Linked DNA regions of Pelorhabdus rhamnosifermentans. Each later gene encodes a partner of the first gene's protein in a complex. Links are inferred from orthologs where the notes say so. Each region holds a gene or a part of one and is shown on either strand. Other genes may lie near its edges. The genes, in order: nusB and rpsJ.

Region 1 (11,975 bases):
AGTACCTGCTTTATCAATTTTTTGACCATTCACAAGTACGCGCCCCTCCATAATTGCACTGCGGGCCCGCTCACGACTAGGAAAAAATTCGTTTTTGACTAAAAATAAATCAAGCCGTTCTTTCGCCATCATTTTACTCCAAATTTCTGCAGGTAAGTCATAACTTGACTTGCAATCCCCCTGCTGTCTAATTGATATTTTTGTAATAGTTTATTCCGTGCCCCCTGTTCAATAAATTGATCAGGCAGACCTAGCCGAAGAACCTTGACCCAATTCAAGTGCTGCTCATCAATATATTCGAGCACAGCTGAACCAAATCCCCCTGCTAAAATATTTTCTTCCACAGTCACAATGATTCCTACCTCTTTAGCAGCCTTACGAATCATTCGGCCATCAAGAGGCTTTATAAAACGCATATTCACCACACCGGCACTAATTCCCTGCTCAGCTAATAGTTCAGTAGCCTCCCGGCAAGGATCAACCATCGTACCCACAGCCAAAAAGGTCACTTGCTTCCCAATTTTCAGTTCTTCACTACAGCCAATTTCAAGCACATGAACAGGTTCTTCCATGGGAACGCCAAGACCGCAGCCACGCGGATAACGAATGGCAACAGGTCCATTGTTATAATCAAGCGCCGTTTTGAGCATATGCCTAAGTTCATTTTCATCTTTCGGTGCCATAATCATCAAATTGGGTATATGTCGCAAGAAAGATAAATCAAAAACGCCATGATGCGTCGGACCATCTTCACCAACAAGGCCTGCTCGGTCAATGGCTAGGACAACAGGCAATTTTTGCAGACACAAATCATGAAGTATGAGATCATAGCCGCGTTGAAGAAACGTCGAATAAATGGCAACAACAGGCTTTAAACCCTGCGTCGCCATGCCGCCTGCCATCGTAATGGCATGTTGTTCGGCAATGCCTACGTCAAAAAAACGTTTAGGAAAGGCTTTAGAAAATTTATTCAGTCCTGTACCGTCAGGCATAGCGGCTGTAATCGCAACAATTTCCGAATTTTTTTTCGCCAATTCCACAAGGGTGTCGCCAAAAACATTTGTATAACTTTTAGACCCGCCAGAGCTTTTTATTTCACCTGTTTCGATACAAAAGGGACCGACACCGTGAAATTTAGCAGCGCTACGTTCGGCTGGCAAATATCCTTTACCTTTATGAGTAATGACGTGAATCAATACGGGGCCTGCAATATTTTTGCTCTGTTGCAATACTTCAATAAGAGAATTTAAATTATGACCATCGATAGGTCCCATATAGGTAAACCCAAGTTCTTCAAACAACATGCCTGGAACTACAAGATATTTCAAACTATCCTTGACGCGTTCCACTGTATCAGCTAATCTGTCGCCAATAGAAGGAATGGAACGTAACAAATATTCCACATCTCGTTTTACTTTCGTATAAGCTGGAGTCGATCGGACCTGCGCTAAATACTCAGACATAGCACCTACATTTTTTGCAATGGACATTTCATTGTCATTTAGAATCACAGTCAGCGATGTCTTGGCATTTCCCGCATTATTGAGGGCCTCATAGGCCATTCCGCCTGTAAGCGATCCGTCACCAATAACCGCCAAAACAGCATGTTTTTCTTTTTTGATGTCACGGGCAAAAGCCATTCCTAAAGCCGCCGAAATGGAAGTACTGGAATGACCCGTGCCATAACTATCATGTTCACTTTCTGAGCGTTTCGGAAATCCACTGATCCCGCCCAAGGTACGAATGGTTCGAAAAGCATCTTTTCGACCCGTTAAAATTTTATGAATATAGCACTGATGACCTACATCCCAAACAATCTTATCATAGGGACTGTTAAATACCTTATGGAGAGCAAGGGTAAGCTCCACGACACCCAAATTGGGTGCTAAATGACCACCGGTCTCAGAAATTGTCTGAACAACAAGTTCGCGAATTTCTCCAGCAAGCTTGGTTAACTGTGGTAATGAAAGTTTATTTAAATCTCCCGGCTGAGCAATCTGATCTAATATCTTATTCAAACAAATTCTCCTCTTTCCCAAAAACTAAAATCATACAACAAAGGCCAAACAGGCAGGAAGTCTTCCTTTTATCGATAGAGATGATGGAAGGAATAAGCAATCGTAATCCCCAGTACAGCCCCTGCTAAAACTTCCAGTGGTGTATGACCCAATAATTCTTTCAGCCGCGTATCTTTAACAATATGTTCAACAGTTAATTCTCTCACAAGTTCATTAATGACCTTGGCCTGCTTTCCGGCAGCCTGCCTAACTCCTGCCGCATCATACATAACAATGGACGCTAGCACAACAGCGACAGCAAAAAGCGGCGAATCAAATCCGTCATGATAGCCAGCGGCAGACGCCAGCGAAACAACGAGCGCCGTATGAGAACTGGGCATACCACCGGCACCAACTAACCTTTTGGCATTAAATGCTTTGTCTTTCCACATCGATGTAATGGTCTTAAGCACCTGTGCAATAAGCCAAGCCACAAGTGCTGTCATTAATACCACATTATGCATTAAGTCCACCAAGAGATTTCCCACAGTCGTCCCCTCAACTTTCTCTTGCTAACAGATACTGTACAAGCTGACGCAAAATTTGTGCTTCCTCTCCGAAAATTTCCAGAGCGCAAGTAGCCTGTTCAACAGAGTGCCGGGCTAATTTCTGCGCGCCTTCCAAAGTATAAAGTGATACATACGTTGATTTATGATTGCGTTCATCACTGCCGATAGGCTTACCGATTTTATCACTGCTGCCAATGACATCAAGTACATCATCCGTAATTTGAAAAGCCAAGCCAAACTGTTTGGCATACTCTGTTAAAGCCGTAAGTTGCCGTTCACTAGCACCAGCTAACCAAGCGCCTGAACGAACAGCAGCCCGAAACATGGCCCCTGTCTTTTGTTGATGCATATATTTTAGGGTATCACTGTCAATCTGTTTATTTTCACTTAAGAGATCTACGACTTGTCCACTAACCATGCCATAAGGTCCTGCTGCTTCAGCAATCTCCTTAACAACTATGCAAAGAATCCCTTTATCAACGCCCCTTTGTGACAGCAATGTCACAAAGGCCTGCGTGAGAAGGCCATCACCGGCAAGCAAAGCCAACGCATCACCATACACTTTATGATTCGTTGGTTTTCCCCGCCGGTAATCATCATTATCCATAGCAGGCAAATCATCATGAATGAGTGAATAGGTATGAATCATCTCAAGTGCACAAGCCACTGAAGTAAAACGCTCTCCCTTGCTTCCGACAGCATCAGCTGCTGCCATAAGCAAAATCGGACGCAGGCGTTTTCCGCCAGCAAATAAGCTATAACGCATGGCTTCAATAAGAACAGCATCACAGCCAGTATTAGCAGGCAAAGCTTCTTCTAAGGCTTGATCAATTAAATCAGCCTTTTCAGCAATATATTGTTTTAACATTTATCTTCCTCCAACAGTGTCAACTGTTTCTCCACAATCTTCCCTTGCTGGGATTGAATAATTTTGTCCACCTTTTTTTCAGCTTGATCCAATTGAGTTAAACAGACCTTGGAAAGTTTCATGCCTTCGGCAAACCCCTCTAAGGATTCTTCAAGGGAAAGTTCACCGCGTTCCAACTCTTTTACGATCAATTCTAATTTATCAAGGGCCTCTTCAAAAGATACATTATTTTTCATGGTAGGGCTCCTTTCCCCTCTGAATTACTTGTACCGTCAAGTTTCCTTCAGCTAATAACAGCGTGAGTTCATCCCCAGGAGCTACCTGATTCGCTCTTGTTATAACTTGTCCATCTTTGCGGCGCACAATACTATAGCCACGCCCTAACACAGCCAAGGGACTCAGCATGGCAAGCTTTTCACTCAGTAACAACTGGCGCTGCCTGTTATCAGCTATTTTTTGCTTAATAACCTGCACCAATTTTTCTTGGTAGTCATCGAGGATTTGCTGCTGCCTCACAAAAAGCTCCTGAGGTTCGCGCATAATCCGGGCTTTCTGGCAAGCTTCTACCCGTAAACGAAGAACACGCAGTTGATTAAACATCTGCACTTTCAGCCTGTCTTCTAATGAACGGATATGACGCAAAAGTTCATTGACATCAGGCACAACAATTTCAGCAGCCTGGGAAGGAGTCGCCGCCCGAACATCAGAGGCAAAATCAGCAAGAGTAAAATCTGTTTGATGTCCGACAGCGGATACAATAGGAAGGATCGATTCACTCATGGCGCGAATAACCCGTTCATCATTAAAAGACCATAATTCTTCTAATGAGCCCCCGCCTCGCCCCATAATTAACACATCCACCTTGCCATAATGATTAAAATCACGAATGGCCTGAACAAGTTGCGGCGCTGATTCGATGCCTTGTACTGCCACTGGATAAAGCACAAGTGGAATGCCCTTATAACGTCGTTTAGAAACCGTTACAATATCACGCAAAGCTGCTCCTGTTGATGATGTAATAATCCCGACCGCCTTGGGCAAGAGTGGCAGTCGCTTTTTTCGGCTCTCATCAAACAAGCCTTCTTGACTGAGTTTTTCTTTTAATTGTTCATAAGCCAAGCTCAGTTCACCGACACCCTCCGGAACAATTTGATCAGCATAAAGCTGATACTGCCCGTCGCGTTCAAAGACTTGGATACGCCCACGTACAATCACCTTCATGCCGTCACGAGGCATGAATTTTAAATATTGCGCCTTACTCCGAAACATAACAGAGCGAATGGTGGCCTGCGCATCTTTCAGTGTAAAATAGCAATGTCCTGATGCAGGATGCTTAAAATTCGATATTTCACCGCGCACAAGTAAGGCGCTAAGAATTAGATCTTGGTCAAAAAGCTGTTTAATATATCGTGTTGCTTCAGCAACAGAAAGTATGCCCATGAGTTACCTCGCACAAACGTTGTAAGACGTTTTTCCCTATATCTCTATGACATAACAGTAAAACAAAAAAAAACAGACGTAAATAATGTCTGAACAGGCACATTAATAACGATGATACTTCTGTAATAAAAAGCCCCCCACTGCCCCGGCAATAAACCAGAAGAAATAACCAGGCGGAATCAAATGACCAATAAGCACGCCAGCAGCAGCACCAAGCAAAACATAGAGTAACATCAAAAGCCCCCCACTCTTTTTGCTACATTTTATGCTAGCCTATCAAGAGTGGTGCTGTAAAAGTGAAAAATAGGCTGCACCTACGGCATGATCCGAACTAAATTCCTGTTTAGCAAAAAACAACTGACTATGCCAATGGACCTTTGCTGCTGCACGAACTAAATAGGCCCGCAGAAATTGATTGCTCATGACGCCCCCAACAAGCAAAACATCCGTAAGCCCCGTGTCCTTCATAGCACGATCAAGCAGCCTGCTTAATGTTTCAGCAACAATCCATTGCGTACGACAAGCAATATCGGCAGAATCCTGACCTTTGGCAATCAATTGAGTAAGATGCGTTTCAGGCCCTGAAAAACTCAGCCTGCCATCATGAAAAGCGATAGGTAGGTCGCCAATTTTAAATGTTATTTGTGAAGTAGCCGCAAGTTTTTCCAACTGAGGTCCAGCTGGAAAAGGCAGGGTAAGTTTCACGCCCATGCGATCAATCAGCTGACCGGCAGAAATATCCGTTGTAGCAGCAAGCAGCGTCAGTTTCAAGAACGGACCTGTGCGCTCCACCTTGACAAGCTCTGTCGTCCCACCCGAGACATGCAGCGCTAAAAACTCATTAGCCAGTCTTTTTCCGACAGACCAAAGCCCCGCATAAATATGATTTTCCTGATGACTTAGTCCATGACAGGAAATACCTTGACTGAGTGCAATCACTTCAGCATAACCCTTGCCAACTAAAAAGGCTGGCATATAAGAATCAGCCACAGGTCTTGGACAGGTGGATACCCCTACGGACTGAAAAAAGGGCCTCGGTATTTTCTGAATAACTTCATGAAACAGCTGCGGCAGATTGCGTGTATGCTGGAAAACCATTTCTGATTGAGCCAGTCCCCGTTTTCCCGGAGAAACACAGAGCAGTTTCCGTTTTTGCGCAACCAGGCAGGCTTGTTCATCCATAACAGCTACAGATGTTGTGTAACAGCTTGTATCCATCCCCAGAAATAGTTTCATTTAGCTCGCTGCTTTACAAGAGACCCCAGTATTCCATTAACAAATTTGCTTGACTCCTCTGTAGCAAAAGCCTTGGCAAGTTCAACAGCCTCGTTGATAATGACACCTGGCGACAATTCTTCTGTCCCATAATCCATTTCGAACAAAGCCATACGGACAATATTGCGATCCACACCAGGCATACGATCAATTTTCCAATCTTTCGAAAGGGTTGTAATCACTTCATCAATGACTGTTTTTTTGTCTAATGTACCGACTAGAAGAATGCGGGCATAGTCCATCGACTGAGCCGAAACATTCTTTCGTTCATTACAAACATTTATTAAGGCCTCTTCAGGTGTTATTTCATTAAAATCAAGTTGGAACAATGCCTGTAAAGCAAGTTCTCGTGCAATTCTACGACTCATACATTACCTCTTTCTTTACCGATGATATCCTGGTGGCAATAACCGATCCAAAATATCCATAATATCTTCTTTTTCATCCATACGTTTACCAATAACATAGCCAACAATTGAACAGACAACAACAAACAAGGTGTGAAGAAATCCAAAAAGCAGAATAAAAACACCACAAAAAAATCCAATGAACGCACCCGTAATCTTTCCGCTGTGCTGTTGCCAGATTTCCTCCAATAATTTATTATTCATCGCACACCTCTTATTCTACGCGCTGTTTGGCTTTAAATTCATTGGAAATATTCTCAACAAGAATTTCAATATCAGAAAGCTCAACACCTACTGTATTTTTCATCATCTCAGCAATACGTTTTTGCATTTCACTGCCAACGGTGGGCACATGACTTTCAGGACTAACTACAGCTTTGACAATAACCTTTAAGACATTGCCTTTTTTTTGCACATTTACCTTGACCGCGCGAACTCCACGCGTATAACGGGCTGTTTTTTCCACAAAATTTTCTATGGCAGTCACGGTAATATGAATATCTCCCTGGTCCGTATGGGTAATAATTGTCTCATGATTTTTCCGGAATCGAAGACTTGCCAAGAATAATCGCAAACTAATGAGCATAAACAATAGGCCAATTAGCCCCACTTCCCACTGGCCGACAAGATAGGTTATACTTGTCCATACCCATTCCAAAGGAAGGAGATTAAAGGCAAGAAGCACAACGCCAAGTCCTAAGAAAGTCAATAAAAAGGTATAAATCGACAAAATAACAAGATCAATGATTTTCATATTGACTCCTTTCTTTAGCGAACGCGAATATCTTCTTCTTTACTCTCATTTACAAAACCGACACCTTGTACATGAATATTCACTTCAACAACATCAAGGCCTGTCATGGATTCAATGGCCCTCTTCACGTTTTCTTGCACTTTTAGGGCTACATCAGGAATTCGAACGCCGTACTCAACGATGATATACAAATCAACAGCGGCTTCTTTCTCGCCGACCTCGACTTTTACGCCTTTAGACAGATTTTTCTTCCCTAGCATCTCAGCAATACCGCCAACAAGGCCCGCACTCATGCCAGCCACACCAGGTATTTCCGTTGCTGCGAGACCTGCAACAATGCCAACGACTTCATCGGCAATCCGAATGGTGCCAACATCAGCTGAGACTTTATCATTTTTTTCCAAGGAATTCATCCCTCCAATTTAGGCAAAATACCGAACTACTTTGTATGTATGTAAAGAACTTATAATATATGACTTTACTATTATACCAAAGTCCTGTCCACTTTACTATTCTTTAGCGAATAACTTCATCTAAATTTCTGCCATTAGCGGGGTATAAAAAAAAACAGCCTGCCTAAGGCTGGAAAAAATCCGAACTGTCATTATGGTTTGGCACTAATATTAATATCCTCAACTTTCACCCCTGCGACTTGATGAATAATCTCAGCTACTTTGAGCACTTCATCGCGTGAAAGCGTCGCCCCCTTTACAACAGCGCTAATCGAGTCGTCACGAATAAAAACAAGAGCATCGCTAAAACCGCGGGACTTAATCATATTTTCAATTTCTAGTTCCCGCTGTTTGTCTTGAACCATCTTTAATACCGTATCTTGAGCCTTAAGACGGGCATTGTAATTTTTGGAGTTTTTAATAATCTCACGCAGTACATCAGAACGCTCACTGCGCACCTTATCGCGTTCCAAACGATATTCGATAAAAAAATCCGGACTTGCTGCAAGCTCAAGGGCATCATGGGGTGCCGTCGTTGTAACCTGAAGAGCCTTGGAGCGATCCATGGTACTTGAATGCTGCGTAAAAAGCCATCCACCAATACATAAAACCATAACAACAAAAGCTGCAAAAAATAGTAGTATTCGAGTGCGTACAGCACGTGCCACCGTTACAATCATTTCATTCTCCTCACTTTCTCTGGGGTAAAACCGTTACTTTATAAGCCGCCACTCCGAGTCCTGTTTCAACAGCTTTAGTCAAATTGCTTTTTACAGTTGAGTCTGTTGCGCCTTCGGCAATAACAAGTACCCCTTTAATAACAGGCTTGGTTTCACTCACCATAACGGGTTTATCCACACCATTTTCCTTCCCCATTAAAATTTGTTCACTTTCCTTACTTTCTGTTGTAGTCCGAATGCCACCTGCATTATCATTTTCTTGAATGGTCTTGTTCTCCTTTGTGACATTTTTAGCGAAATCAGTTGCGGCACTACTTTCTAGCGTTACATTGACAGCCACAGAACCCGCTCCTTTTACTTGTGCCAGTAAATTGGCAAGTTTAACCTCTAGTGCTTCCTCTACACTACGTTGTGGCATATTCGCCGGTACCTTGGCCGCATCGGTTAAGGGGATTGCAGGCAGAGTTTCGTGGGTCTTTCCGTCAAAAAATCCGCCTGCAATAACAAGTAAAATCCCTACTATGCCAATGGCAACAAGCTTGACATTCTGCCGAAAATAATCAAGATAGCGCCGAATTGTATTACTTTTTATTTTTTCCGTTAACTCTGCACGCATAAAAACGCCTCCATTCATCTGCTTTGACAGCAAAAAATTATTGTACAATAATTTTTTGCTGTGACAACTGAACTGTTTCGCCTACTGTACGCACCACCTTGGCTTTCAATTCTTCACTAGGACCTGTATCTTCAGGCACAGCATGACCAATTACCACAGGCGTAATGTCTGTCGGGCCGCGTTTTTGAAGAGTAATCGTGACAACACGAATGGCCCCGTTCTTTTGATTTGATTTGGCTTGCTCAAGGTCTACCGTAACTTGGGCATCTCCTACGCCAGCGATGGTCATAACAACAGCGCGGATTTGCCTAGACAGTTCTTTTTTATATACATTCCTTGTCATTTCTTGCTCCATCGTTACTAACTCCTCCGCTGACGCCCCCTTACTTTTCCTATCTTCTCTGCCCAAATCACGCCAAGTTGGTAATAATTCGTCTGGTTGCCCACGACTTAAAACCGTAACAATCGGATTTAAAACAGCCAGCATTATAAAAAGCCCAATAATCACACGGATAAATTTTCGCATCTGTCCGCTTGGTAATAAAAATTCCAGAAAAGCTGCAAATAAAACAATATAAATAATTCCTTTAATCCACCCCGTAAGTGCCGCAATCACTGCTAACCTCTCCTTCCCATCGTTATGATTCCAACTAAGGAAGCGCTAAAGTCATATTTCCTGTGCTAATAATCATCGTTATTACCAGAAAAAACATCAACGTAACAACAAGAACGGCACCAAACACAAGAAGTAAATTATTACCCATCCCATTTAAACATTGGGCCATTTTTTCATCACCAAGTGGTTCTACAAGAGCACCAGCCAGTTTAATTGTAATAATAAGCGATAACATTTTAACAAGCGGCAGAATGCACAGTGTAATAATGACAAACACTCCAAAAATGCCAATCCCATTTTTAAGTAACATGGAGGCTCCCATAACCACTTCCACTGTATCAGCAAACATTTTCCCCACAACAGGAATAAACGTTGCTGTGGCAAACTTGGCTGTACGCAACGTTACACCGTCTGTCACACTGCCAGCTATGCCTTGAATAGTAACAATTCCGACAAAAACAACAAAAACGAATCCAAGAACAACCATAGCCGACTGTTTTAAAAGACTTGCTAAATTGGTTAATTGATAGTGATCAGACAGATAATTGACACATTCGAGCACAGCCGTCAAAAATAACAACGGCAGAACAATATCTTTTGTTAAAGAACTAACGACATTGACGATAAATAGCATAAGCGGCGTAAAAAGAGCTGCTGATGTAAAAGCGCCAACACCCGCTAAAAGAGAAAGCAGCACAGGCAGGAGGGCTTCCATAAAGCTGACCATCGTTTCCACTGTTGTTTTAGCAATAACAAGGACAACTGAGAATGCATGAAGTGCCAAGACTGTCATAAAAGCAAAACAAACCCCATAGGAAAGCAGCGCAATTTCTGACTTTGCAAAAGAATTTTGCAGGTTCTGTAATAATGCACATAATACGGCAAGTATTAGAAGTTCTCCTAATAAATGAACCGTTTGCAGCCACTCTTTCATAAATTTTACATAAATCATTTTTCCAAAATCATGCAAATTCAGGGGAAATCCCTGCGTCGCAAACTGAAGGGCCGTGTTACCATTTAATTCGGGAATATTTGCATCCATTTCCCCATTCACTTGATGAATATACTCATTGACTTCATTGACAGATAATTTGTCAAATAAAGGCTGAACAAGATTAGATGCACCAAGAGTCTCGTCCGGATTGTTCGCCCACACAACACCTGTGCTCCAAAGCAGTACAAGGAGGACACCTGCCCAGATTTTCATCGGCTCACCTCAAGGAATTAATTTGACAATCGTATCTAGGACCAACGCCAGCACAGGCACCGCCATCACTACAATAAGTACTTTCCCGGCAAATTCGATTTTTCCAGCCACAGCCCCCTCGCCAGCATCACGACAAATCTGAGCACCAAATTCAGTGACATAGGCAATACCAATAACTTTGAGAATCGTATTGAAATACAGAGGACTCACATTTGCTTTGTCAGCCAAATCCTGAAACAATGTAATAACAAGACTAATTTTTGTTAGAACAAAGAGAAAAATCACCACAGCCAAGGTAAGACTTAACTGCACAGCCAATTCCGGTTTCTGACTTTTAATAATTAAACTAAGCAAAGTAACAACGAAACCCAGCCCGACAACTTGAATAATATCCATGCCTGACACCTCTTTAGAACAGCTTGAATACATCTTGAACAGTCGTAAATAACCGTCCTAAGAGCTGTACAACCCAAAGCAGAACAAGAGCAAACCCTGCTAAAGTACAGACTTGCGCCATATCTTCCTTACCGGCCTGTTTAAGCGCCGTATGAAAAACAGAGACAAGGATACCAACACCCGCAATTTTAAACAGAATCTCTAGTCCCACAGGTTTCTCTCCTTTCTTACAACAACAAAATGACAAGTATGAGGCTGCCACAAATGCCTAAGTAACGAAACATTTTCACATTCACAGCTTGATTTTGCCTAGCCTGTTCTTCAATATCTTGCAATTGTTTCAGCGTCATGGCAAAATAAGCCGAATGTCCCTTCGGATTAATGACAGTAAGCTTTGTCACTAACAAAAGTAAAAGCTCCTGTTCCGGCTGTTCCAGCCTGATATCATTCTTAAGACGCTCAAAATTTTCTTCCAAGGCGTCCACAGGACTTAACTGACGTGAGTGCTCCATGGCTAATGCTGTTTTCATAAATAACTCCGCAATCGGTCCTTCCAGTCCCTGAACAATCTGTATAAAAGCCTGCGTAAGTGGCATGGCTACATGCTCAATATAGGATTCAAGCGTCGTCAGACAACTCGTTAGCAGCTTAATTTGTTGCAGCCGCTCTTCATACCGATTGGCATAACGGAAACCCAA
Region 2 (12,032 bases), on another replicon or contig:
CTTCATTTAGACATCATCGTTGACCGGATGCTGCGTGAATTCAAAGTAGATTGTACTGTTGGTAAACCGCAGGTTGCTTACCGCGAAACGATTCGTAAGCAAGTCAAGGCAGAAGGTAAATTTGTTCGTCAATCTGGTGGCCGTGGTCAATATGGTCATTGCTGGTTAGAATTGGTTCCACAAGAACCAGGAACTGGCTTCAGCTTTGAAAATAAAGTCGTTGGCGGGGCCATTCCACGTGAATATATTTCTCCAATTGAAGCCGGTGTTAAAGAGGCCATGCAAAATGGTGTTGTAGCCGGATATCCCATGGTTGACGTTAAAGTCATTGTCTATGATGGTTCTTATCATGATGTTGACTCTTCAGAAATGGCATTTAAGATTGCTGGTTCCATGGGCTTTAAAGCAGGTGCTGCAAAAGCCAGCCCAACCATTCTTGAACCGTACATGAAGGTTGAAGTTGTTGTTCCTGAAGACTACATGGGTGATGTTATTGGCGATTTGAACTCTCGCCGTGGACGAATTGAAGGTATGGAGTCACGTAATGGTGCTCAAGACATTCGAGCCTTTGTCCCACTTGCTGAAATGTTTGGTTATGCAACAGACCTTCGGTCTAGAACACAGGGTCGCGGCAATTATTCCATGGAATTTGACCATTATGAAGATGTTCCAAAGAATATTGCTGAGGCAATTGTTACCAAAGTCAAGGGTCATGCTTAAGCATTGAGTTGCTCAAATATGAATAAATTCACTAGACTTACAAATTAAAGATATTAGGAGGCAAAAATAACAATGGCTAAGAAAAAGTTTGAAAGAAACAAACCCCATGTTAATATTGGCACCATCGGTCACGTCGATCATGGCAAGACTTCTTTAACGGCTGCAATTACCATGACACTGGCAAAAGCAGGCGGTGCAGAATTCATGGCGTATGACATGATTGATAAGGCTCCAGAAGAAAGAGAACGTGGAATTACGATTAATACGGCACATGTGGAATATGAAACAGAGAAACGTCACTATGCCCATGTTGACTGCCCAGGCCATGCTGACTATGTAAAAAACATGATCACAGGTGCTGCACAGATGGATGGTGCTATCCTTGTTTGTAGCGCTGCTGACGGCCCAATGCCTCAGACTCGTGAACACATTCTGCTGTCCCGTCAGGTTGGCGTACCAGCAATGGTCGTATTCTTAAACAAGATGGACCTTGTTGATGATCCTGAACTGATTGAATTGGTAGAAATGGAAGTACGTGAATTGTTATCAAGCTATGAATTCCCTGGTGATGATATTCCAATTATTACAGGATCCGCTGTTAAAGCACTTGAATGTGGCTGCGGTAAACGCGAATGCGAATGGTGCGGTAAGATACATGAATTAATGGATGCTGTTGATGAATACATTCCAACACCTACGCGCGACACGGACAAACCGTTCTTGATGCCAGTAGAAGATGTCTTCACAATTACCGGTCGTGGCACAGTTGCTACAGGTCGTGTAGAAAGAGGCGAAATCAAAGTAAGTGATACTATTGAAATCGTCGGAATGACAGAAAAACCAAAAGCAACGGTTGTAACAGGTCTTGAAATGTTCAGAAAACTGTTAGACAGCGCTGTAGCAGGAGACAACATTGGCGTACTGCTGCGTGGTGTTGAAAGAAAAGAAATTGAACGTGGTCAAGTACTTGCAAAACCAGCTTCAATTAAACCTCACACGAAATTTTCGGCACAAGTTTATGTACTGACGAAAGAAGAAGGAGGCCGTCATACGCCGTTCTTTAATGGCTATCGTCCGCAGTTCTACTTCCGTACAACAGACGTAACGGGTGTGACGACGCTTCCAGAAGGCGTAGAAATGGTAATGCCTGGCGACAATATTCGCATGGATATTGAGCTTATTACACCGATTGCAATGGAAGAAGGACTTCGTTTTGCAATTCGTGAAGGTGGCCGTACTGTAGGCGCCGGCGTTGTTTCAGCAATTAATGCATAAGGAAATTACAACCGAGGCAAATAAGGGTGCTGGGGCACCCTTATTGTTAGACCTCTTGGGATCAAGGCGATGAGGTGGAAGGTTGCTGGAAACAGGGGAATTTCCACTGAGAACTGTCCGTTCAATGAAACTGGGCGATAAGGAGGCAATAAAAAATGGCGAAACAGCAAAAGATTCGAATTCGCTTAAAAGCATATGATCACAAGGCATTAGATCAAAGTGCAGTCAAAATTGTCGATACTGCAAAGAGAAGTGGAGCACTTGTATCAGGTCCTATTCCTCTTCCGACAGAAAAAAATATTTTCACGATTTTACGTTCACCTCATGTTAATAAGGATTCTCGTGAGCAATTCGAAATGCGCACGCACAAACGTCTTATTGACATACTGGAACCAACAGCGAAAACTGTTGACGCGTTAATGCGTTTGGATCTTCCAGCCGGTGTGGACATTGAAATCAAGCTGTAGGAGGAGGTGTTAGGGATGGCTAAAGCAATTTTAGGTAAGAAGCTTGGTATGACGCAAATCTTTACTGCAGAAGGTAAAGTCGTTCCTGTTACAGTTGTGGAAGCAGGAAATACCGTTGTACTTCAAAATAGAACAATTGAAAACGATGGCTATAATGCAGTGCAGCTAGGTTTTGGCGCTGCTAAAGATAAACATGTGACGCAGCCCATGAAAGGTCACTTTGATAAAGCCGGTGTAAAACCCGTTAAGTTCATTCGTGAAATGCGTTTAGCAGGTCCTTCGGAATATTCAGTAGGCCAAACAATTGGTGTGGATACTTTTGCCGAAGGTGAAGTCATTGATGTAACAGGCACAGCCAAAGGTAAAGGCTTTGCTGGTACAATTAAGCGTCATAATTTCAGTCGTGGACCCATGGGTCATGGTTCCAAGTCTCATCGTGAACCTGGTTCAACAGGTCCAATGACAAGTGGCGGCGGCGGTCATGTATTTAAAGGTAAAAAGCTGCCAGGTCATATGGGCGGTCAACAAGTGACTATTCAGCGTTTGACTGTTCAACGCGTTGATGATGCACGTAATTTGATTCTCATTAAAGGTGCAATTCCAGGTCCTAAAGGCAGTTTCGTTGTCATTCGCAATACAGTGAAACCGTTAAAATAACTGCCAGTTGTAAGAAAGGAGGATGAACTACATGCCGAAAGTAGCAGTATATAATATCGCCGGCGAACAGACCGGTGAGTTAGAATTAAATGATAATGTATTTAACGTAGAAGTTCTTGACGCTGTTCTTCACCAAGCCGTGATGATGCAGCAAGCAAACCAACGTCAAGGCAATGCTTCAACGAAAACAAGAGGATTTGTACGTGGTGGCGGCAGAAAACCTTGGAAGCAAAAGGGAACTGGCCGGGCTCGTTCAGGAAGTACGCGCTCACCGATTTGGGTTGGCGGCGGTACGGTTTTTGGCCCCCATCCGAGAAGCTATGCTTTTTCGATGCCGAAAAAAGCACGTCGTCTTGCAATTAAAGGTGCTCTTACAGCCAAACTGCAAGATGGGGAACTTACTGTTCTCGAAGAAATTGAATTTGCTGAACCAAAGACTCAAAACGCAGTTGCTATGCTGAAAAACCTAAAATCAGAGAAAAAATCCCTGATTATTACGGCTGACCAGAATGACAATGTCGAAAAGTCTTCACGCAACATTCCAGGAGTTAAAACGATTACATCGATGGGCCTTAACGTAGTTGACCTCTTATATCATGATAAGGTGTTTGTCACGAAAAGTGCAGTCGCCAAGATTGAGGAGGTGCTCGCATAATGTCCAACGCACGTGATATTATCGTTCGCCCGTTAATTACGGAAAAAACGACGAGCTTGATGCAGGATAACAAATTTACTTTTGTTGTCAGACTGACAGCAAACAAAGTTGAAATCCGCCAGGCGGTTGAAGAAATATTTAAAGTAAGAGTTCTTAAAGTGAATACGGTTCGTGTACTTGGTAAAGTGAAACGCATGGGCAAAACCCAAGGAAAACGCGCTGATTATAAAAAAGCGATTATTACTTTGGCACCAGGCGAAACCATTCCATTCTTCGAAGGTGTTCTGTAAGTAACAATTTGATGTAAAGGAGGGACACTTATGTCAGTTAAAAGTTTTAGACCTTATACTCCAGCCAGAAGATTTATGACAGTTGCTGATTTTTCTGAGATTACAACAGATAAGCCAGAACGGTCATTACTTGAACGGCTTGCTCAACATGCTGGTCGTAACAATCAAGGACGTCTTACTGTTCGTCATCAAGGCGGTGGACACAAAAGATTGTACCGATTGATCGACTTCAAACGTACGAAAGACAATATTCCAGCCAAAGTGGCTACGATAGAATATGATCCAAACCGTTCTTCCCGTATTGCTCTTTTAAATTATGCAGACGGTGAAAAACGTTATATTATTGCACCAAACGGCTTAAAAATGGGTGATATTATTACAAGTGGCCCAGAGTCCGATATTAAAATAGGCAATTGCTTGCCACTAAAAAATATTCCTGTTGGTACTTCCGTGCATAATGTGGAACTTAAAATTGGTAAAGGTGCACAACTTGTTCGTAGTGCTGGCTCTGTAGCACAGCTTATGGCCAAAGAAGGCGACTATGCCATGCTTCGTTTACCTTCTGGTGAAATCCGCAAAGTTCATGTGAATTGCCGTGCAACCATTGGCCAAGTTGGCCATTTGGAACATGAGAACATTACAAGTGGTAAAGCTGGCCGTTCACGCTGGCTTGGCATTCGTCCGGCTAACCGCGGTGTAGCCATGAATCCTTGTGACCATCCACATGGTGGTGGTGAAGGACGTTCGCCTGTTGGTCGTAAACATCCAGTTACTCCTTGGGGTAAAGATGCTTATGGTGCTAGAACACGTGTTAAAAAGGCGTCTGATCGCTTGATTGTGAAGAGACGTACGAAATAGACAGTAGAGAAGGGAGGCCAAAGCGGTGTCCAGATCGATAAAAAAAGGACCTTTCGTTCAAGAAAGCTTGATGAAAAAGATCAGCGTCATGAATGAAAACAACGAAAAGAAAGTTGTTAAAACGTGGTCACGCAGTTCAACTATTCTCCCGGCTTTCGTGGGGCATACCATTGCCGTTCATGATGGACGTAAACATGTGCCAGTCTACGTAACGGAAGATATGGTAGGTCATAAACTTGGTGAATTCGCACCAACCCGTACGTTTAAGGGCCATGCCGGCAGCGAAAAAACATCAGGCTTGAAGTAAAGAGCGAGAGGGGGTTAAACTATGGAAGCCAAAGCACTGGCAAAGCACATCCGAATTGCTCCTCGCAAAATTCGCATCGTAATGAATTTAATTCGCGGTAAGAATGTAGGCGAAGCCTTCGCAATTTTAAAGCATGTGCCGAAAGTTGGATCGGAAGTTTTAGAAAAAGTACTCAAATCAGCAGTTGCAAATGCAGAACATAATTGTGATATGAATGCTGATAATCTTTATATTTCAGAGGCCTATGTTGATCAAGGCCCGACTTTGAAGCGGATCCATCCGCGTTCTCGTGGACAGGCGTTTAAAATTTTGAAACACACTAGTCACGTGAGCATCGTAGTCAAAGAAAGATAACAGGCGAGGGAGGGAATAAAAGTGGGTCAAAAAGTTAATCCGCATGGTCTTCGCCTTGGTGTCATCAAAACGTGGGATGCGAAATGGTATGCCAACAAAGACTATGCTACTAATCTCCATGAAGATTTAAAAATTCGTAAATTTATTAAACAGAAACTTTATGCATCCGGTGTTTCCCAAATCGAAACTGAGCGGGCAGCCAATCGGACGAAAGTAACGATTCATACAGCCAAACCAGGTATGGTTATTGGTCGTGGCGGCAGCGGCATTGAAGAGCTCCGCAAAAACTTAAAAGCTTTAACAGGCAAATCGATTGATGTCAACATTGCTGAAATTAAGCATGCTGAACTGAGTGCTACTTTAGTTGCTGAAAACATCGCTTCCCAGTTGGAAAGACGTATTGCTTTCAGACGGGCTATGAAACAATCCATCGGCCGGACAATGAGAATGGGTGCCAAAGGCATTAAAATCATGTGTGGTGGTCGCTTGGGCGGAGCAGAAATTGCTCGCAGCGAAAGTACCCGTGAAGGGAGTATTCCACTTCATACACTTCGTGCTGATATCGACTATGGAACTGCCGAAGCTCATACTACCTATGGTCGTATTGGCGTTAAGGTCTGGATCTATAAAGGCGAGATTTTGCCTGAAGCGAAAAAAGTAGCCCCTGTTGCTCAAGAAGGGAGCGAAAATTAATGCTAATCCCGAAAAGAGTAAAACATCGTAAGCAGTTTCGCGGACGGATGAAAGGCCGCGCTATGCGTGGTAACACAGTAAGCCATGGCGAGTTCGGTCTTGTTGCACTTGAACCGTCTTGGATTACAAATCGTCAAATTGAAGCTGCCCGTATTGCAATGACTCGTTATATCAATCGTGGCGGTAAAGTTTGGATTAAAATATTTCCGGATAAACCAGTTACGGCCAAACCAGCTGAAACTCGTATGGGTAGCGGCAAAGGATCGCCGGAATATTGGGTAGCTGTTGTAAAACCAGGTCGCGTCATGTTTGAAATGGCTGGCGTGTCTGAAGAAATTGCACGTGAAGCAATGCGGCTTGCAGCACATAAATTGCCGATCAAGACAAAATTTGTTAAACGTGAAGATACAGTGGCCCCGGAACAAGAAGTGGGTGGTGACGAATAATGAAGGTTAAAGACATCCGCGAATTCAGCGCAACTGAATTGGAACAGAAATTAGCTGGGCTAAAAGACGAGCTTTTTAACCTTAGATTTCAACATGCAACTGGACAACTAGAAAACCCAGTTCGTATTCGTGAGATCAAAAAGACGATCGCCCGCATAAAAACAATCCAACGTGAACGCGAATTAAACGCATCGCAAGCGTAATCCTAGCTTAGTTAGGCCCCGAAAACGTTGGCCATCAGATAAAGATATTTAAGGAAAGGGGATTATAACACGTGTTGGATGAAAATAATGTGTTAGATAAACGCAGTGACCGTAAAGTAAGAATTGGTAAAGTCGTGAGCGATAAGATGGAAAAAACTGTTGTTGTAACAGTTGAGCGTCTTGTACAGCATCCGCTTTACAAAAAATCCGTAAAACAAACAACTCGGTTTAAAGCCCATGATGAAAATAATGAGAGCCATATTGGCGATACAGTAAAAATCATGGAAACCCGCCCATTATCTAAAGATAAACGTTGGAGAGTCGTTGAGATTCTGGAAAAAGCGAAATAATCTTAAATAATCGGTAAATCGTGGATAAGGAGGGATAACGATGATCCAACAACAGAGTATGTTAAATGTAGCTGACAACACGGGCGCGAAACAAATTATGTGTATCCGCGTTTTAGGCGGTTCTTATCGTAAATATGCCAACATTGGTGATGTTATCGTCGCTGCTGTAAAAGACTCGTCGCCAGGCGGAACGGCAAAGAAAGGCGAGGTCGTGAAGGCTGTTGTCGTTCGTACCAGAAAAGGTCTGCGTCGTCCAGATGGTTCTTATATCCGTTTTGATGAAAATGCCGCTGTGCTCATTAAAGATGATAAGAGCCCAAGAGGCACGCGTATCTTCGGACCAGTAGCCAGAGAGCTTCGTGATAAAGATTTCATGAAAATCATCTCCCTGGCACCAGAAGTAATCTAGTACTAGTATAGGAGGTGTCCTGCTTTGTCCGAGACCGTTAAAATGCATGTAAAAAAGGGCGATACAGTAAAAGTATTGTCTGGTAAAGATAAAGGTAAAGAAGGAAAAGTCATTCAAGCACTGCCGAAAAAAGGCAAAATTGTTGTGGAAGGCGTCAATAAAGTAAAACGCCACACCAAACCAAGTGCGAAAATGCCTCAAGGCGGTATCGTAGTAAAAGAAGCCGCTTTTCATTCCGCAAAAGTAATGCTCGTTTGTCCATCATGTAAAGAACCTACTCGTATTAAAAAGACGGCTCTTGCAAATGGCGTACTTGCCCGGACTTGCAAGAAGTGCAATGAAATTATTGATCAAGATAAATAACGCGGAAAGGAGGTACGACACATGACCCGCCTGAAAGATAAGTATGTAAATGAAGTTACGCAAGAATTAGTAAAGAAATTTGGTTATAAAAACGTAATGGAAATTCCGGTTGTTGACAAAGTTGTTATTAACATGGGTGTTGGTGAAGCTGTAGCTAATCCGAAAGTATTAGATAATGCTGTGGGTGATCTTGCACAAATTACTGGTCAGAAACCCGTCATTACTAAGGCGAAAAAGTCTATTGCTGCATTTAAGATTCGTCAAGGTATGCCGATTGGAACGAAAGTTACGCTTCGTGGAAGTAGAATGTATGAGTTTTTAGATAAACTGATTAATGTTTCACTTCCTCGTGTACGTGACTTCCGCGGAATCAGTCCTCGTGCTTTTGATGGCCGTGGCAACTATACGCTGGGCGTCAAGGAACAACTGATTTTCCCGGAAATCGAGTATGATAAAATCGATAAAATTCGCGGAATGGATATCATCATTGTGACAACTGCCAAAACCGACGAGGAAGCTCGCGAGCTCTTGAAACTGATGGGTATGCCATTTAGCGCATAACAAAAGAAGGAGGGTCACTCGTGGCCAAAAAGGCATTGATTGAAAAATGGAAGCGTGAGCCGAAATTCAGTGTTCGGAAATACAATAGATGCAAAATTTGTGGCCGGCCCCACGGCTATATCCGCAAATTTGAAATGTGCCGTATCTGCTTCAGAGAATTAAGCTATAAAGGTGCCATTCCTGGAGTCACCAAGGCTAGCTGGTAAATAGTTACGAAAGGAGGTAATGTGAAATGGTTATGACCGACCCTATTGCCGATTTATTAACCCGTATCCGCAATGCTAACTCGGTTTATCATGAAAAGGTTGAAATTCCGGCTTCAAATATTAAACAGTCTATCGCGCAAATTTTGAAATCCGAAGGCTTTATTAAAGAAGTTGAAATGATTACTGATAGTAAACAAGGAATTTTGCGTGTCAGCTTAAAATATGGTCCTAACCGGGAAAAGGTAATTAACGGTATTAAACGTATTTCCAAACCCGGTATGCGTGTATATGCAAAAAATGACCATCTGCCTCGTGTATTAGGTGGTTTGGGTATTGCCGTTATTTCAACATCCAAAGGGATTATGACGGATAAACAAGCCCGGAAAGAAAAACTTGGCGGCGAAGTTATCGCTTATGTCTGGTAATCATTTTTTTGACTAGGAGGTGCAAATATGTCTAGAATTGGTCGCATGCCTATTGCCATTCCCAGCGGTGTAACCGTGAAGATGGAAGACAATGTGGTGACGGTTAAAGGGCCGAAAGGCGAACTTACCCGTACTCTCCATCCTGATATGATTATCAAAATGGAAGATAACACCATCGTTGTAGAGCGTCCCAGTGAAAATAAGCAACACAGATCCTTACATGGTTTGACACGGACTTTGATTTCAAATATGGTCATAGGTGTTACTGAAGGATATAAAAAGACTTTAGAAATTGCCGGTGTGGGTTATAGAGCAGCAAAAGCAGGAAAAAATTTAAATCTTACATTAGGTTTTTCTCATCCTGTTGTCGTTGAGCCCCCCGCAGGTATTACGCTTGATGTTCCTGCTCCGAATAAGATTATTGTTTCAGGTATTAATAAGGAAACGGTTGGCGCTATTGCTGCTAATATTCGTTCTTTCCGTGAACCTGAACCTTATAAAGGTAAAGGCATTAAGTACGAAGGTGAACATATCCGCCGTAAGATTGGTAAAGCCGGCGGTAAAGGTAAGAAGTAATTGCGATACAGAAAGGAGTGACTACCTTGCTTCGTAAACACAAGAAAAATGATGCCCGTTTAAAGCGTCATTACAGAATGCGTAAAGATGTTGTTGGTACGGCTGAAAGACCGCGCCTAAATGTTTTCCGCAGTTTAAATAATATTTATGCTCAGATCATCAATGATGAAACAAGTATGACTCTCGTTTCGGCTAGTACACTTGATAAAGAATTGCGTGCGACTATCGAAAAGGGCGGAAATATTGAAGCAGCTAAATTGATCGGTAAAGAAGTAGCGAAACGTGCACTAGCAAAGGGTATTGAGAAAGTTGTGTTTGACCGTGGCGGTTATATTTATCATGGTCGGATTGCAGCTGTTGCTGAAGGTGCTCGTGAAGCAGGGCTTCAGTTCTAAGAAAAGGAGGGATACAAGTGGCCAGAATAGAATACGCCAGTCTTGACTTAAAAGAAAAAGTCGTTTTTATTAACCGTGTTGCCAAAGTAGTAAAAGGCGGTCGTCGTTTTTCATTTAGTGCATTAGTTGTTGTTGGAGACGAAAACGGTCATGTTGGTATGGGTCTTGGTAAAGCCGGCGAAGTGCCTGAAGCCATTCGTAAAGGAATTGAAGATGCCAAGAAGAATCTTATCGAAGTTCCAATTGTAAAAACCACCATTCCTCATGAAATTATTGGCGAATTTGGTGCAGGTAGAGTTTTAATGAAACCGGCTTCTGAAGGTACTGGAGTTATTGCAGGAGGTCCTGTCCGTGCCGTTCTTGAACTTGCCGGTATTCGTGACATCTTGACAAAATCGCTCGGTTCTTCAAATGCTAATAATATGGTTCGTGCAACTCTTAGCGGCTTGGAACAATTAAAGCGTGCTGAGAAAGTAGCTGAACTTCGTGGAAAAACCGTTCAGGAACTTTTGGGTTAAGGAGGAATAAAAAAGTGGCTAAGCTGAAAATTACTCTTTCCCGAAGCCTTATCGGCAGACCTGTGGACCAAAGAGCTACTGTTAAAGCTTTGGGACTGACAAAAATGCATCAGTCCGTTATTCAAGAAGATTCTCCGGCCATTAAAGGCATGATTCATAAAGTGGAGCATCTTGTAACGGTAGAAGAATCACAAGACTAGTTTTAAGGAGGTGTTACTGATGAAATTACATGAATTATCTCCTGCACCAGGATCAAAGAAAAGTCGTACCCGTGTTGGGCGTGGACTCGGCAGCGGTCTTGGTAAAACCAGCGGGAAAGGTCATAAAGGCCAAAACTCTCGGAGCGGCGGCGGTACTCGTCCTGGCTTTGAAGGTGGTCAGAAACCTTTGTATTTAAGACTCCCAAAACGGGGCTTTAAAAATATTCATGCTTTAAAATTTGCTGAAGTGAATGTATCAACCCTGGACCGTTTTGATGCGGACACAGTCATTGATCCAGTTGTTTTAGTAGAAACTGGCGTTCTAAAAAACGTCTATGACGGGGTGCGCATTCTCGGCAACGGCGAACTTTCTAAGGCTCTTACTGTAAAAGCCAATGGCTTTACCAAGACAGCAATTGCCAAGATCGAAGCCGCTGGCGGCAAAGTAGAGGTGATCTAGGTGCTTGGAGCTTTATCCAATATCCTAAAGATCACAGAGCTCAGACAGAAAATTGTATTTACTTTGGCTATGTTCTTAGTATTTCGGGCGGGCGCACATATTCCTGTTCCGGGTGTGAATGCCTCCGTTATTGAGCAACTTTTTACCTCAGGCAACTTGTTCGGTTTGTTGGATTTGTTTTCTGGTGGTGCTTTAAGTAAATTCTCTATTTTTGCGATGAGCATTACTCCTTATATTAATGCTTCCATCATTATGCAGTTACTGACTGTCGTTGTGCCGAAATTTGAACAATGGGGCAAGGAAGGCATGGAAGGGCGGAAAAAGATTACCCAAATCACCCGCTATGGTACAGTCGTTCTTGGGTTTATTCAGGCCATTGGGATGGCATTTGGTCTTAAACAGGCCATTATCAATCCAAGCATAGGTTCCATTTTCCTGATTGCCTTAACACTGACAGCAGGTACGACATTTTTGATGTGGCTTGGTGAGCAAATCACCGAAAAAGGCATTGGTAATGGTATTTCACTTATTATCTTTGCAGGTATTGTTTCCAGACTTCCTGATGGATTACATGTTATTTATCAGTATTTAACTGCAGGCAGTATTAGTTGGTTTAATGTATTGTTCTTTCTCATAATTGCAGT

Evidence for each region.
Region 2: the proteins of nusB (region 1) and rpsJ are in contact, whole or in part, in a solved structure (PDB 3D3B), measured with the Escherichia coli proteins. The link is inferred for Pelorhabdus rhamnosifermentans from one-to-one orthologs.

The regions. Positions count from the first base shown.
Region 1 is NZ_JAHGVE010000007.1:58,641-70,615, reverse strand. What follows is about bases 4,813-7,690. They hold nusB (transcription antitermination factor NusB), read right to left. Parts: upstream 6,518-7,690; coding sequence 6,107-6,517; downstream 4,813-6,106. Other genes in these bases: Ga0466249_RS09975 (Asp23/Gls24 family envelope stress response protein), read right to left, coding at 7,325-7,690; amaP (alkaline shock response membrane anchor protein AmaP), read right to left, coding at 6,771-7,310; Ga0466249_RS09985 (DUF2273 domain-containing protein), read right to left, coding at 6,533-6,760; Ga0466249_RS09995 (Kae1-like domain-containing protein), read right to left, coding at 5,151-6,110; Ga0466249_RS27160 (hypothetical protein), read right to left, coding at 4,977-5,108. Outside these bases: Ga0466249_RS10025 (TlyA family RNA methyltransferase), read right to left, coding at 1-129; dxs (1-deoxy-D-xylulose-5-phosphate synthase), read right to left, coding at 129-2,018; Ga0466249_RS10015 (divergent PAP2 family protein), read right to left, coding at 2,087-2,545; Ga0466249_RS10010 (polyprenyl synthetase family protein), read right to left, coding at 2,556-3,434; xseB (exodeoxyribonuclease VII small subunit), read right to left, coding at 3,428-3,670; more of xseA, read right to left, coding at 3,660-4,812; more of Ga0466249_RS09975, read right to left, coding at 7,691-7,723; Ga0466249_RS09970 (SpoIIIAH-like family protein), read right to left, coding at 7,915-8,442; Ga0466249_RS09965 (SpoIIIAG-related protein), read right to left, coding at 8,453-9,058; spoIIIAF (stage III sporulation protein AF), read right to left, coding at 9,096-9,674; spoIIIAE (stage III sporulation protein AE), read right to left, coding at 9,709-10,881; spoIIIAD (stage III sporulation protein AD), read right to left, coding at 10,891-11,277; spoIIIAC (stage III sporulation protein AC), read right to left, coding at 11,291-11,488; stage III sporulation protein SpoIIIAB, read right to left, coding at 11,505-11,975. UniProt on the Escherichia coli protein: Part of the processive rRNA transcription and antitermination complex (rrnTAC). The complex forms an RNA-chaperone ring around the RNA exit tunnel of RNA polymerase (RNAP).
Region 2 is NZ_JAHGVE010000010.1:46,304-58,335, forward strand. Bases 872-3,806 are described here. They hold rpsJ (30S ribosomal protein S10), read left to right. Parts: upstream 872-2,150; coding sequence 2,151-2,462; downstream 2,463-3,806. Other genes in these bases: tuf (elongation factor Tu), read left to right, coding at 872-1,995; rplC (50S ribosomal protein L3), read left to right, coding at 2,478-3,119; rplD (50S ribosomal protein L4), read left to right, coding at 3,151-3,774; rplW (50S ribosomal protein L23), read left to right, coding at 3,774-3,806. Also shown: fusA (elongation factor G), read left to right, coding at 1-720; more of tuf, read left to right, coding at 793-871; more of rplW, read left to right, coding at 3,807-4,064; rplB (50S ribosomal protein L2), read left to right, coding at 4,095-4,922; rpsS (30S ribosomal protein S19), read left to right, coding at 4,948-5,229; rplV (50S ribosomal protein L22), read left to right, coding at 5,251-5,583; rpsC (30S ribosomal protein S3), read left to right, coding at 5,605-6,276; rplP (50S ribosomal protein L16), read left to right, coding at 6,276-6,722; rpmC (50S ribosomal protein L29), read left to right, coding at 6,722-6,925; rpsQ (30S ribosomal protein S17), read left to right, coding at 7,000-7,275; rplN (50S ribosomal protein L14), read left to right, coding at 7,316-7,684; rplX (50S ribosomal protein L24), read left to right, coding at 7,709-8,047; rplE (50S ribosomal protein L5), read left to right, coding at 8,069-8,608; Ga0466249_RS13355 (type Z 30S ribosomal protein S14), read left to right, coding at 8,629-8,814; rpsH (30S ribosomal protein S8), read left to right, coding at 8,841-9,239; rplF (50S ribosomal protein L6), read left to right, coding at 9,267-9,815; and 5 more genes. UniProt on the Escherichia coli protein: Involved in the binding of tRNA to the ribosomes. Part of the processive rRNA transcription and antitermination complex (rrnTAC). The complex forms an RNA-chaperone ring around the RNA exit tunnel of RNA polymerase (RNAP).